2 regions of the Streptomyces vastus genome follow, and region 2 is predicted to be linked to the other one. Evidence: predicted binding sites of a transcription regulator. Region 2 holds the regulator's gene; the other holds the start of a gene.

Region 1 (6,130 bases), on a different contig from region 2:
GGTGCTCTGCGTCACGGAGTGGATGAACTGACGTGATTCCTTCACGGGAAGCGCGGCCTTCGTGATGCGCTCCATCAGCACACGGTAGTTCGAGAGCTGGGTTTGCGCATCGAGGAATTCCGAGTTGATGGCCGTATCGACCTGCACAGTGTCGAGTTGAGGGACGGGCCCGGATGCGTACATCACAGTGAGGCCCGGCAGAGGGAAACCGCCGGCGTTGAAGGGGATGACGCGTACGGTGACGTTCCGGCGGCGCGACGCCTCGATCAGCTCCGCCAGTTGCTTGCGCATCACCTCTGGGCCGCCGAACTGGAGCCGTAGTGCGGCCTCGTGGATGATGAAGGTGCAGGCTGGCGGATCATCCCGATCCATGATGTCGCGGCGCTTCATGCGGTGTGAGAGTCGCCGTCGTAGCTCCGGCGGGGGCCAAGCGGGCACTGTCTCGGCGATGACAGCACGGGCGTACTCCTCGGTCTGGAGCAGCCCAGGTACATGCATCGCTACGAAGACGCGCAGGCTGGTCGCGTGGTACTCCAGCTCGGCGAGATCGAGTCCGCCGGTCGCGATGAGGCCTCGGTACTCCTCCCACCAGCCGCGGTGGCGTTCGGCGCCCATATCCGCGAGCGCCTCGACGTACGGCGTGTCGGGGCAGGAGTAAATCGAGGCGAGTGTGCGCACGCGCTCGGCGCTCACGCCGAAGCGGGCCAGCTCCATGTTGGTGACGTGTGAGCGGTTCGTGCCGAGGCGGTCGGCGGCCTCCTGGATGGTGAGCCCGGCGTTCTCGCGCATGCGCCGCAGCTCGGTGCCGAGCCGTCGCTGTCGCTCGGTGATGAAAGTACGAGAGGCCATGGCTGCCCTTCTGTGGGTCTACGTACGGTTGCCTGCTCACTCAATCGGGTCAAGCACCCGCCAATGTCGGCAATCTAGTGGCACTTGTTAGGTGAGTAATCCTACGGTGGGTAGCGGGCCGATCACAGGGTATCGGTCAACATCCATGTGACCTGGGAGAGTTGCTATGGACGAACGCATGCCCGAACCGCCCACCGAGTGGGAGTACACCCTCCAGGTCCCCCACGACCCCTTGGCCCCCGCCATCGCCCGAGCCACCGTCAAGCTCGTACTCGATCGCCACGGTCTCCCCGAACTCGCCGACACCGCCGTCCTGTTGACTTCCGAACTCCTCACCAACTCCTGCCGCTACGCCCCAGGCCCCGCCTCCGTACGCCTCAAGTGGGCGGACAAACGGCTGCGCGGCAGCGTCTGGGACACCGGGCCTCTCCTGCCGCGCCCCGCGACGTACCCCGCTCCGGAGGCGGACGGAGGCCGAGGGCTCGTCCTCGTGGAGCTGTGCTCCAGCGCATGGGGGAGCTTCGCCCTGGGCCGCGAAACCGGCGGAGCCCACGGCAAGGTGGTGTGGTTCGAGTTGCTGGCGGACGTGCCCGCCGGCATGGCGGCGTGAGAGTGGCGTCGACCGGGTTCCGGCTCTTGACGCGGCAGGTCAGCCGACGGGGCGGAGGTCGGCGACGAGGCGGAAGCGTTCCAGGACCGTGGGCGTCGCATCGTCCACGGTGAACCCGGGGTCCTCCAGCGCCGCGCGCATCTCCTCGCTGTGCCAGAACCGTTCGTGGCCCGCCCGCCACTCGGCCACGCTGGTGTAGCCCTCACCCTCGTCCACCGCATGGGTGAGGGCCACCTGCGCCAGCGGAACGACGTGGACGCCGGTCATCTCGATGACCCCCACCGGCCGGTCGTCGGAGTCGACGACCACCGAACGGCTCCCCACCTCCGGCAAGGGCTCCCCCTCGTGCTCGTACTCGACGAGAAGCTCCGTCGTGGACGTCTTGGAGCCGTCCAGAATCGCCGCTACGAGCCGGTCACGCAGCGGTCCGGGAAAGGCGAACTCGGCTTTGGGTAACGATGCGAGGTCTGCGGGCGAGGCTGAGTCGGTCGTCATGCGGTCACCGTAATCACTTGTCCGTATTGCTTGTCCGTGGTGCTTTCTCGCCGTGCATGGCTGTGTATTCGGCTGCGAGCCAAGGCCCCAGGTCGTCGATGAGCATCCCGAGTACGGCCGGATCGGGCGAGGGCGCGCGGCCGATGGATGCGGCTGTGCGCATCTGATCGACGCGCTCGGGGTAGTAGCGGCCGAAGAGTTCGGCGGACTCGTAGAGGTCGCTGGTCCAGCCTTCCCAGCGGGGCATGATCAGGGTGAATCCTGTGCGGACGAGGCGGCGGGCGACGCCTCGGCTGAGGGTTTTGCGATCGGCGTCTGTGACGGCTTCGGCGGCTCGGGTGCGCCAGCGCGGGAGCAGGAGGGCGAGGTCGCCGTTCGTCTCGCGGGCGAGCAGGGCAGTGGGGCGATATCGGGGGAGCTGCTCCGCGAGATCGTTGCCGAGCAGCGGTGTGGCAGAGGCAGGCGACGAAGAATCCGGCATCGTGGCGTTCGAGGTCGCTGAGCAGCGTGCGCGTGCTGGTCAGCAGGATGCCTGCGCCATGGATCTGGGGAAACGTGTGGTCGAGCGCGGCCTCGATCGCTTCGGCGTCGGCGCGGTCGGCTTCGGTCGGCTCGTCGTGGAGTGCGAGCTGGAGGTCGAGGTCGGAGACTCCGGGCGAGGCGGTGCCGCGGGGGATGCTGCCGTAGAGGTAGGCGCTGTGCAGCCGCGCGCTGCCGAAAGTCTCGGCGATGTGAGTGCGGGCGGCGTCGACGACGGGGACGAACGCTGCCTGCACCCGGTCCAGGGCGCCTTCGCGTGCGATCGTCCCGTCGGGGTTTAGCCCAGTTCCGTTCATGGCGGCACTGTGCCTTGTGCCGAGGCGGGCTGCCCATGGATTTCCGAGGTGTCTCTCACCAAGTGATCGCTGACAGCGAACGGCCATCGGATACGGGAACATTCCCCAACCCCCGTGCATTGAGTCTGCATAACTCAACTTGACTGCCATAGGGGAGACCATGACTTCGACGTCCACACCGCTCACCCTGCCCGTGCTGCCGCTCGACGACGAGGTCGTGCTGCCCGGGATGGTGGTGCCCCTGGACCTGAACGATGCCGACGTACGAGCCGCGGTGGAGGCCGCGCAGGCCGCCGCGCGTTCCAGTGGGAGCAGCAAGCCGAAGGTGCTGCTTGTTCCACGGATCGACGGGACGTACGCGAGTACGGGTGTGCTCGGGACCGTCGAGCAGGTCGGCCGGCTGGCCGACGGTGACCCTGGTGCGCTGATCCGCGGGCGTGGGCGGGTGAAGATCGGGGCCGGGACCACCGGGCCCGGAGCCGCGCTGTGGGTCGAGGGGACCCGGGTGGACGAGAGCGTGCCCGACCCGCTGCCGGGTCAGGCCGTCGACCTCGTCAAGGAGTACAAGGCCCTCGCCACCAGCTGGCTGCGCAAGCGCGGTGCCTGGCAGGTGGTCGACCGGGTGCAGGCGATCGACGACGTGTCCGCCCTGGCCGACAACTCCGGGTACTCGCCCTTCCTGACCACCGCGCAGAAGGTCGAGCTCCTCGAGACCGCCGACCCCGTCGCCCGGCTGAAGCTCGCCACCGAGCAGCTCCGCGAGCACCTCGCCGAGCAGGACGTCGCCGAGTCCATCGCCAAGGACGTACAGGAAGGCGTCGACAAGCAGCAGCGCGAGTTCCTGCTGCGGCGCCAACTCGAGGCCGTACGCAAGGAATTGCGCGAGCTGAACGGCGAGCAGGACGGCGAGGAGTCCGACGACTACCGCGCCCGCGTCGAGGCCGCCGACCTTCCCGAGAAGGTCCGCGAGGCAGCCCTCAAGGAGGTCGACAAGCTGGAGCGGTCGAGCGACCAGTCGCCGGAAGGATCGTGGATCCGGACCTGGCTCGACACGGTGCTCGAACTCCCGTGGAGCGAGCGCACGGAGGACTCGTACGACATCCAGGGCGCCCAGGCCATCCTCGACGCCGAGCACGCCGGACTGGAAGACGTGAAGGAGCGCATCACCGAGTACCTGGCCGTGCGCAAGCGGCGCCTGGAGCGAGGGCTGGGAGTCGTCGGCGGGCGCCGTGGCGGTGCCGTGCTCGCGCTCGTCGGGCCGCCCGGTGTCGGCAAGACCAGCCTCGGCGAGTCCGTCGCGCACGCGATGGGGCGCAAGTTCGTACGGGTCGCCCTCGGCGGCGTACGCGACGAGGCCGAGATCCGCGGTCACCGGCGTACGTACGTGGGCGCGCTGCCCGGTCGTATCGTCCGCGCCATCAAGGAAGCCGGGTCCATGAACCCGGTCGTGCTCCTGGACGAGATCGACAAGGTCGGCTCCGACTTCCGGGGCGACCCCGCCGCCGCCCTGCTCGAAGTCCTGGACCCCGCCCAGAACCACACCTTCCGCGACCACTACCTGGAGGTCGAACTCGACCTGAGCGACGTGGTGTTCCTGGCCACGGCCAACGTCCTGGAAGCCATTCCGGAGGCGCTGCTCGACCGCATGGAGCTCGTACGGCTCGACGGCTACACCGAGGACGAGAAGGTCGTCATCGCCCGCGACCACCTGCTGCCGCGGCAGTTGGAGCGTGCCGGTCTTGAGAAGGCCGAAGTCACCCTCGACGAGAGCGCGTTGCGCAAGCTCGCCGGTGAGTACACGCGGGAAGCGGGCGTACGGAACCTGGAGCGGGCCATCGCACGGCTGCTCCGCAAGGTCGCCGCTCAGCACGAACTCGGCGAGCGGAAGCTGCCGTTCACGGTCGGCGAGGGCGATCTGCGCGAACTGATCGGCCGACCGCACCACGTGCCCGAGTCCGCCCAGGACCCGGCCGAGCGCCGCACGGCCGTCCCCGGTGTCGCCACCGGGCTCGCGGTCACTGGCGCGGGTGGCGATGTGCTCTACGTGGAGGCGTCGCTGGCCGATCCGGAGACGGGAGCCTCCGGTCTGACCCTCACGGGCCAGCTCGGCGACGTGATGAAGGAGTCCGCACAGATCGCGCTCTCCTTCCTCCGCTCGCGCGGCGCCGAACTCGAGCTGCCCGTGGGCGACTTGAAGGACCGGGGCGTGCACATCCACTTCCCGGCGGGCGCGGTCCCCAAGGACGGACCGAGCGCGGGCGTCACGATGACGACGGCTCTGGCCTCGCTGCTCAGTGGGCGGCTCGTGCGTACGGATGTGGCGATGACCGGTGAAGTCTCGCTGACCGGGCGGGTGTTGCCCATCGGTGGCGTCAAGCAGAAGCTGCTGGCCGCGCATCGGGCCGGTGTCACCACCGTCGTCATCCCCAAGCGGAACGAGGCCGACCTGGACGATGTGCCCGCCGAGGTTCTGGAGAAGCTCGACGTTCACGCCGTCACGGACGTTCGGCAGGTGCTGGAGCTGGCGTTGTCGCCGGCGACGAACGGGGCGGCGCCGGAGGTTCCGGTGGCGGCGTGACGGACGCCATCGGGGATGAAGACCCGGGCCCCCTCGCGGGGTCCGGGTCTTCGGCATACGGCCGGGCGGGGTGTGGGTGGGTTTTGGGCTCGTTGCCGGGTGCGGGTTCGTTGTGGCTGGTCGCGCCCACGCGGCGGAGCCGCAAATTGACACAGCCCCGCGCCCCTGAAATGCCTGCGGCTCCCCGCGCCCCGAAAAGCTGCGCCTCACCGCTCCCCTGAAAAGACTGCGGCTCCCCGCGCGCCAAAAGCCTGGGCCTCACCGCGCCGTGACGGAGCGCACCTGCCCTGGCCCACGCCCCGGAAATACCCCCGGAGCTGCGGGAATGACTAAGCTTCGGCAAGACTTTCAGGATCGCGGAGCTGAGTCAGGGGCCGATGTGGGCGAGGGCGGAAACGGTGAGGGGCAGCCGTTGCGGTCGGGGCAGGGTGTGGATCAGGAATTCCTGGCTCTGGAGCGGGAGTTGACCGTTCTTCTGCGGCGCGCGCGGGCCTCCTCCGGGGAGATGGCCCGGGAGGTTCATCCCGATCTGGAGTCCGCCGCGTACGGACTGCTCGTACGCCTCGACGAGCGAGGTGGTCAGCGTGCCACCGACCTCGCCGCCTATATCGGCGTCGGCAAGGCCACCATGTCCCGGCAGCTGAGGGCACTCGAAGAGCTGGGGCTCATCGCCCGCGAGCCCGACCCCGCCGACGGCCGCGCCTGGCTCGTCCACCTCACGGAGGAAGGCCGGGCCCGGTTCCGTACGGTGCGGGATGCGCG
Region 2 (6,130 bases):
GGCGAGCGCGAGATCGCGGCGTACAACAAGAAGCTCGGGATGTTCGAGCTGACCGGTCTGCCGCCGGCGCCCCGCGGTGTTCCGCAGATCGAGGTCGCCTTCGACATCGACGCCAACGGCATCATGCACGTGACCGCGAAGGACCTGGGCACGGGCAAGGAGCAGAAGATGACCGTCACCGGCGGCTCCTCGCTGCCGAAGGACGAGGTCGACCGGATGCGCCAGGAGGCCGAGAAGTACGCGGAGGAGGACCACGCCCGCCGCGAGGCCGCCGAGAGCCGCAACCAGGGCGAGCAGCTCGTCTACCAGACGGAGAAGTTCCTCAAGGACAATGAGGACAAGGTCCCCGGCGAGGTCAAGACCGAGGTCGAGACCGCAGTCGAGGAGCTGAAGACCGCGCTCAAGGGCGAGGACACCGCCGAGATCCGTACGGCCACCGAGAAGGTCGCCGCGGTCTCGCAGAAGGTGGGCCAGGCGATGTACGCCGATGCTCAGGGCGCGCAGGCCGCGGGCGGTCCGGAGGGTCCGGGCGGTCCTCAGGATGCCGCCGACGGTGGCGCGCAGGCCAAGGCCGACGACGACGTCGTCGACGCCGAGATCGTCGACGAGGACCGGAAGGACGGTGCCGCGTGACGGAGGAGACCCCGGGCTTCGACGAGCAGCAGCCGCAGCAGCCTCAACAGCCGCAGCAGGCTCAGCCTCAGCAGCAGCCCGACGTCCCTTCCGGCGCCACCCCTGATGACGCGGAGCCGAAGGCCGCCCCTCAGGAGGGGGCGGCCCCGGCCGGGGACGCGGCAGCAGCCCAGCAGGCAGCACAGCAGACGGCGGCCCTGACGGCGCAGCTGGACCAGGTGCGTACGGCGCTCGGTGAGCGCACGGCGGACCTCCAGCGGCTCCAGGCCGAGTACCAGAACTACCGCCGCCGGGTCGAGCGGGACCGGATCCAGGTCAAGGAGATCGCCATCGCGAACCTCCTGACCGAGCTCCTGCCCGTACTCGACGACATCGGCCGCGCGCGGGATCACGGCGAACTGGTCGGCGGCTTCAAGTCGGTGGCCGAGTCGCTGGAGACCGTCGCGGCGAAGCTGGGCCTCCAGCAGTTCGGCAAGGAGGGCGAGCCCTTCGACCCGACGATCCACGAGGCCCTGATGCACAGTTACGCGCCGGACGTCACGGAGACGACGTGCGTGGCGATTCTGCAGCCGGGGTATCGCTTCGGCGAGCGCACCATCCGCCCCGCGCGGGTGGCGGTGGCCGAACCGCAGCCGGGCGCGCAGACCGTCAAGGCCGACGAGGCGGATTCGTCGCAGTCGCCGGCCGACGACAAGGAGAACGGTGGCCCGGACGAGGGCTGACTTCGGCGACGTACGGGGCGTACGAATGAACGTACGGACCGTACGGCGCGTGAGAAGGAAGGAGGGACGTCGAGGATGAGCACGAAGGACTTCATCGAGAAGGACTATTACAAGGTCCTCGGCGTCCCCAAGGACGCCACCGAGGCCGAGATCAAGAAGGCGTACCGCAAGCTCGCCCGGGAGTACCACCCGGACGCCAACAAGGGGAACGCCAAGGCGGAGGAGCGCTTCAAGGAGATCTCCGAGGCGAACGACATCCTCGGCGACCCCAAGAAGCGCAAGGAGTACGACGAGGCGCGCACCCTCTTCGGCAACGGCGGCTTCAGGCCGGGGCCCGGCGCCGGCGGCAGTGGCACCTTCAACTTCGACCTGGGCGACCTCTTCGGAGGCGCACCCGGCCAGGGCGGGGCGGGCGGTGCCGGCGGCGGCTTCGGCGGTGGGCTCGGTGACGTCTTCGGGGGCCTGTTCAACCGGGGCAGCTCGGGTACTACGCGCGTACAGCCCAGGCGCGGCCAGGACATCGAGTCCGAGGTCACCCTCAGCTTCACCGAGGCGATCGAGGGCGCGACGGTCCCCCTCAGGATGTCCTCGCAGTCGCCCTGCAAGGCTTGCTCGGGCACCGGCGACGCGAACGGCACACCGCGCGTGTGCCCGACGTGCGTCGGCACGGGGCAGGTGGCGCGCGGTTCGGGCGGCGGTTTCTCGCTCACCGACCCGTGCCCCGACTGCAAGGGCCGCGGTCTGATGGCGGAGACCCCCTGCGAGATCTGCAAGGGCAGCGGCCGGGCCAAGTCGTCGCGCACGATGCAGGTCCGGATCCCCGCGGGCGTCAGCGACGGCCAGCGGATCCGGCTGCGCGGCAAGGGCGCTCCGGGTGAACGGGGCGGTCCGGCGGGCGACCTGTACGTCGTCGTGCATGTGGGCGCCCACCCGGTCTTCGGCCGCAAGGGCGACAATCTCACGGTGACGGTCCCGGTGACGTTCGCCGAGGCGGCGCTGGGCGGGGAGGTCCGGGTGCCGACTCTGGGCGGGCCGCCGGTCACCCTGAAACTGCCGCCGGGCACGCCCAACGGGCGGACGATGCGCGCCCGCGGCAAGGGCGCGGTCCGCAAGGACGGCACCCGCGGGGACCTGCTGGTCACCGTCGAGGTCGCGGTTCCCAAGGATGTGTTGGGCAAGGCGCGTGACGCGCTCGAGGCGTACCGCGAGGCGACCGCGGGTGAGGACCCGCGGGCCGAGCTGTTCCAGGCGGCGAAGGGAGCATGAGGACACCATGGATGGCCGTCGACGCAACCCGTACGAGCTGACCGAGGAAACTCCGGTGTACGTCATCTCGGTGGCGGCCCAGCTCTCCGGTCTGCACCCCCAGACCCTGCGCCAGTACGACCGTCTCGGCCTGGTCTCCCCCGACCGCACAGCCGGGCGGGGCCGGCGCTACTCGGCCCGCGACATCGAACTGCTGCGCACGGTCCAGCAGTTGTCGCAGGACGAGGGCATCAACCTGGCCGGTATCAAGCGCATCATCGAACTGGAGAACCAGGTCGCCGCCCTGCAGTCCCGCGTAGCGGAACTGCAAGCGGCCCTGGACGGCGCCGCCGCAGCGATGCAGCAACGCGAGGCCGCGGTCCACGCCTCGTACCGCCGCGACCTGGTCCCGTACCAGGACGTCCAGCAGACGAGCGCGCTGGTGGTCTGGCGCCCGAAGCGCCAGCAGTCGGACTAGGGACGGCACAACAGCGTGAAGGGGCCCGGAGGCTCGCCTGAGCCTCCGGGCCCCTTCACGTGCTGGGACCATCTACGAGATCTACTGGATTCACCGGGGGAATGGAGCTTTCCCATGGCCATGGTGGGGCTGTTCTGGATCGCCGAGGGCGATGTGTATGTGGGGGCGAAGCCGTCCGGGCTTGCCTCCGGGGTGCGGCTGACGCCGGAAGGGGTCGTGGTCCTCGGCGAGCGTCAGTCGGGCCTGTGGCCGTGGGAGGACGTCCGCGCGCTGACCGTCGGGGACGTTCCGGTGAAGTCCCTCAAACACCAGGTGGGCGTGCTGGTGGAGATGGCACTGACGGTGGTCGGCCTGGGAGGCTCGGACCGGCCGCACGCGATGACGGTATCCATCGAAACGGCCGACAAGGACGCCGAGTTGACGGCGTACGCGGCGGCGTCCGGCTACTCCCAGGAGGAGTACGACCTCTCGCTGGCGCTCCTGTCCCATCTGACTGCGGGCGAGGCCACGCTGCGGGCGACATTGGCCGCCATGGCCCAGTGGGGGCGGGCCCGGGAGGACGGGTCGCCTCGGGCGGCGGACCGGGAGGGGTTGCTGCGGGAGTGGATTGAGGTGAGTCGACTTCCGTAAGTGGCCTGAGCGGTCCGACCACGGGAAGAAGTCGGGGAGTTGAACCCGCCGGCTCCTTCCCGCATCGCGGGCCTACCGCCCCGCCGCCTGCCAAAGCGTCACCGCCAGGGCGACGCATGACGTGAGGGCTGCCAGGGACGGCAGGGGCCAGCGGGCGCGTTCCAGGGCCTCGAGGCGGGTTTCGTGTTCGTCGAGGGTCTTGTCGGTCTGGTCGGCGCGCTGGAGGAGGAGGGCCAGGTCGCCACGGGTGGTGGCGAAGCCGACGTCCACCGAGCGGCGCAGGCGTTCCAGCTCCAGTGCGACTTCGTCGGCCTCAGTCGTCGTCATGGTCGGCCTCCGTCCCGGCGTCCTCGCGCAGCAGCCGGTCCGTACGAAACGTTCTGCGCGTGGCATCGGTCATCGTGGCGCTCCTCTCTCCTCTGCTTTCTCCGCTCTTCTTCACCCCGAGTGTGGGAACATATGTTCGATGACGGGGAGCGAGCGAATAGACTTGCATGGTGCGAGCGCGTACGCAAGTGACTACCCTCCGTGGAGGTGGGCGCGATGGTGACGCTCCAGGCCCTACGCCAACTGCCGCTGACGTCACGGCGGTTGCCGAATCTCCACAGTTACGCGCGAGCGCGCACACACCTTGGTGCGAGTGCGATCGGTACGTTGTCCGCGCGACGAGGGGAGAGCGGACATATGCGTTCCAGCTCACGGGCCGATGCCCACACAGATCGCAAATACCGGGCCGAGGGGCTCGACGAGTTCGCCGGCTGGATCGAGGAGCTGCTGCGCGGCCATGGCTACGACATCGACAGCCCGCGTGGGGGCGGTCGTTCGAAGCTCGCCGACGATGCCGGGGTGCATCGGGCCGCCGTGAGCAGGCTGTTGCAGCGTCAGTCCATGCCCGACCTGGAGACGATGCGGCGTATCGCGGCCGTACTCGGCGTGCCGCTGCGCGAGATGCTCATCCGCTCGGGCCGGCTGACGGAGGACGACCTGCCGGTCGTCGCGGGCGCCGGACACCCCGCGGCCGGGGACGGCCATACGGCGCTGAGTCCCGAGGAGGCGGCTCGCAGGATGGGTGTTCCGCCCGAACTGCGGGAGCTGTTCGCCAAGGTGGCGAGGCAGTTCCTGCCGGAGGGCGGTTGACGCGAGGGAGCAGCGCGAGGGAGTCGAGGGAGTGCGGCATGGGGAATCCGGGCGGCGGCGGCCGGGGTGACGAGGCGGAACGCGTCTCCAGGCTGGTGGGTGAACTGCTCATCGGACTCGGCGAGAAGGTCCGGGCGGCCGGACCGGAGGGCGTGCGCGTGCTCACCGAGGAGGAGCTGCAACGGCAGCAGCTGAACTGGTTCCGCGCCGGCTGGCACGAGCACGCCCGCGCGACCGAACCGCCGGGCGCCGACGCCCGCACCGAGTCCAGCCCCAACTCCCGTACCGACGACGGCGTCCGACGCCAGCACCCCGACAGCGAGCACTTCCCGGTCCCGCCGGCCCGCCTCCTCCGCTTCCCGGAACGCCCGCCGGACGAAGGACACGACGGACACGGCTGGGACTGACTCAGGAGGCCCGCGCCCGCGGCGGAGCCGCACGTCGATACAGCATCACCGTTCTCCAGCGGAGCGCTCAGGCGCCGGACCGCTCGTAGTGCAGGAGTACGACGCCGTTGCCGAAGGTGTGGGTCCCGGCGAGGCGCAGGTGGGTGGTGGCGTCCGACTCCGGGAAGAGGGGGCGTCCGCGGCCCAGGATGACCGGGGTGACGTAGAGCCAGTACTCGTCGATCAGGTCGTGGCGGCGGAACTCCGCCGCGAGTTCCGCGCCGCCGACTCCGAGGTCGCCGCCGGGCTGCTCCTTGAGGGCCCTGACCTCCTCGGGTACGACTTCCGGCACGACGGTCGTGTTCCAGTCGGCGGGACCCGGCTCCAGGGTGCGGGAGTACACGATCTTCGGCATGTCCCGATAGATGGCCGCGAACTCGCGCTCGGGCTCCGTGGCCGAGGGGTCCTCGTCGGCGGTCGGCCAGTAGCCGACCATCAGCTCGTGCATGACCCGCCCGTTCAGGAAGCCGCCCATCGGCTTGATGCGCTCGTTGTGGTGGCGGTGCACCTCTTCGTCGACCAGATGCCAGTCGAGCTCGCCGTTCGGGCCCGCGAAGAAGCCGTCGAGGGACACGGACATACCCAACGTGATCTTGCGCATCAGAATCTCCCGGGACTCGCGGTCGGTGAACTGCCGATGGCCAGGCCATCACGCATGCTCCACCTCCGCCCGCCGGTCCTCCAGATCTTCACCTCTGTGTCTTCACAACAGCCACGCAGAGTGCTGTTGTGATCTCGTTAGCCAGAATTCCTTGACGCATTTGACACTCCCGCGTTGCCTTTTGTCACCTGGGTCGCAAAACTGCGGTCTCGTTCGGAAGGCACCAGAAGTGATCAGC

Evidence for each region. Region 2 encodes HspR, which represses chaperone genes until heat shock. Its sites were predicted from a motif close to TTGAGNNNNNNNNNCTCAA; they were not measured.
Region 1: a site for HspR is predicted at 2,910-2,928, ahead of lon (endopeptidase La). Genes of this name have one in related genera too.

What each region holds. Positions count from the first base shown of each region.
Region 1 is NZ_BAAASJ010000026.1:78,368-84,497, forward strand. Features, by position in the region: gene ABD357_RS12065 (helix-turn-helix domain-containing protein) at 1-849, opposite strand, end outside; gene ABD357_RS12070 (ATP-binding protein) at 1,016-1,459, shown strand; gene ABD357_RS12075 (ASCH domain-containing protein) at 1,499-1,954, opposite strand; partial or broken gene ABD357_RS12080 (nucleotidyltransferase) at 1,968-2,790, opposite strand; gene lon (endopeptidase La) at 2,951-5,368, shown strand; gene ABD357_RS12090 (MarR family winged helix-turn-helix transcriptional regulator) at 5,694-6,130, shown strand, end outside.
Region 2 is NZ_BAAASJ010000033.1:44,794-50,923, forward strand. Features, by position in the region: gene dnaK (molecular chaperone DnaK) at 1-633, shown strand, start outside; gene grpE (nucleotide exchange factor GrpE) at 630-1,355, shown strand; gene dnaJ (molecular chaperone DnaJ) at 1,431-2,621, shown strand; gene ABD357_RS16720 (heat shock protein transcriptional repressor HspR) at 2,629-3,078, shown strand; gene ABD357_RS16725 (hypothetical protein) at 3,193-3,708, shown strand; gene ABD357_RS16730 (hypothetical protein) at 3,781-4,035, opposite strand; gene ABD357_RS16735 (hypothetical protein) at 4,022-4,150, opposite strand; gene ABD357_RS16740 (helix-turn-helix domain-containing protein) at 4,393-4,845, shown strand; gene ABD357_RS16745 (hypothetical protein) at 4,884-5,252, shown strand; gene ABD357_RS16750 (dihydrofolate reductase family protein) at 5,320-5,892, opposite strand.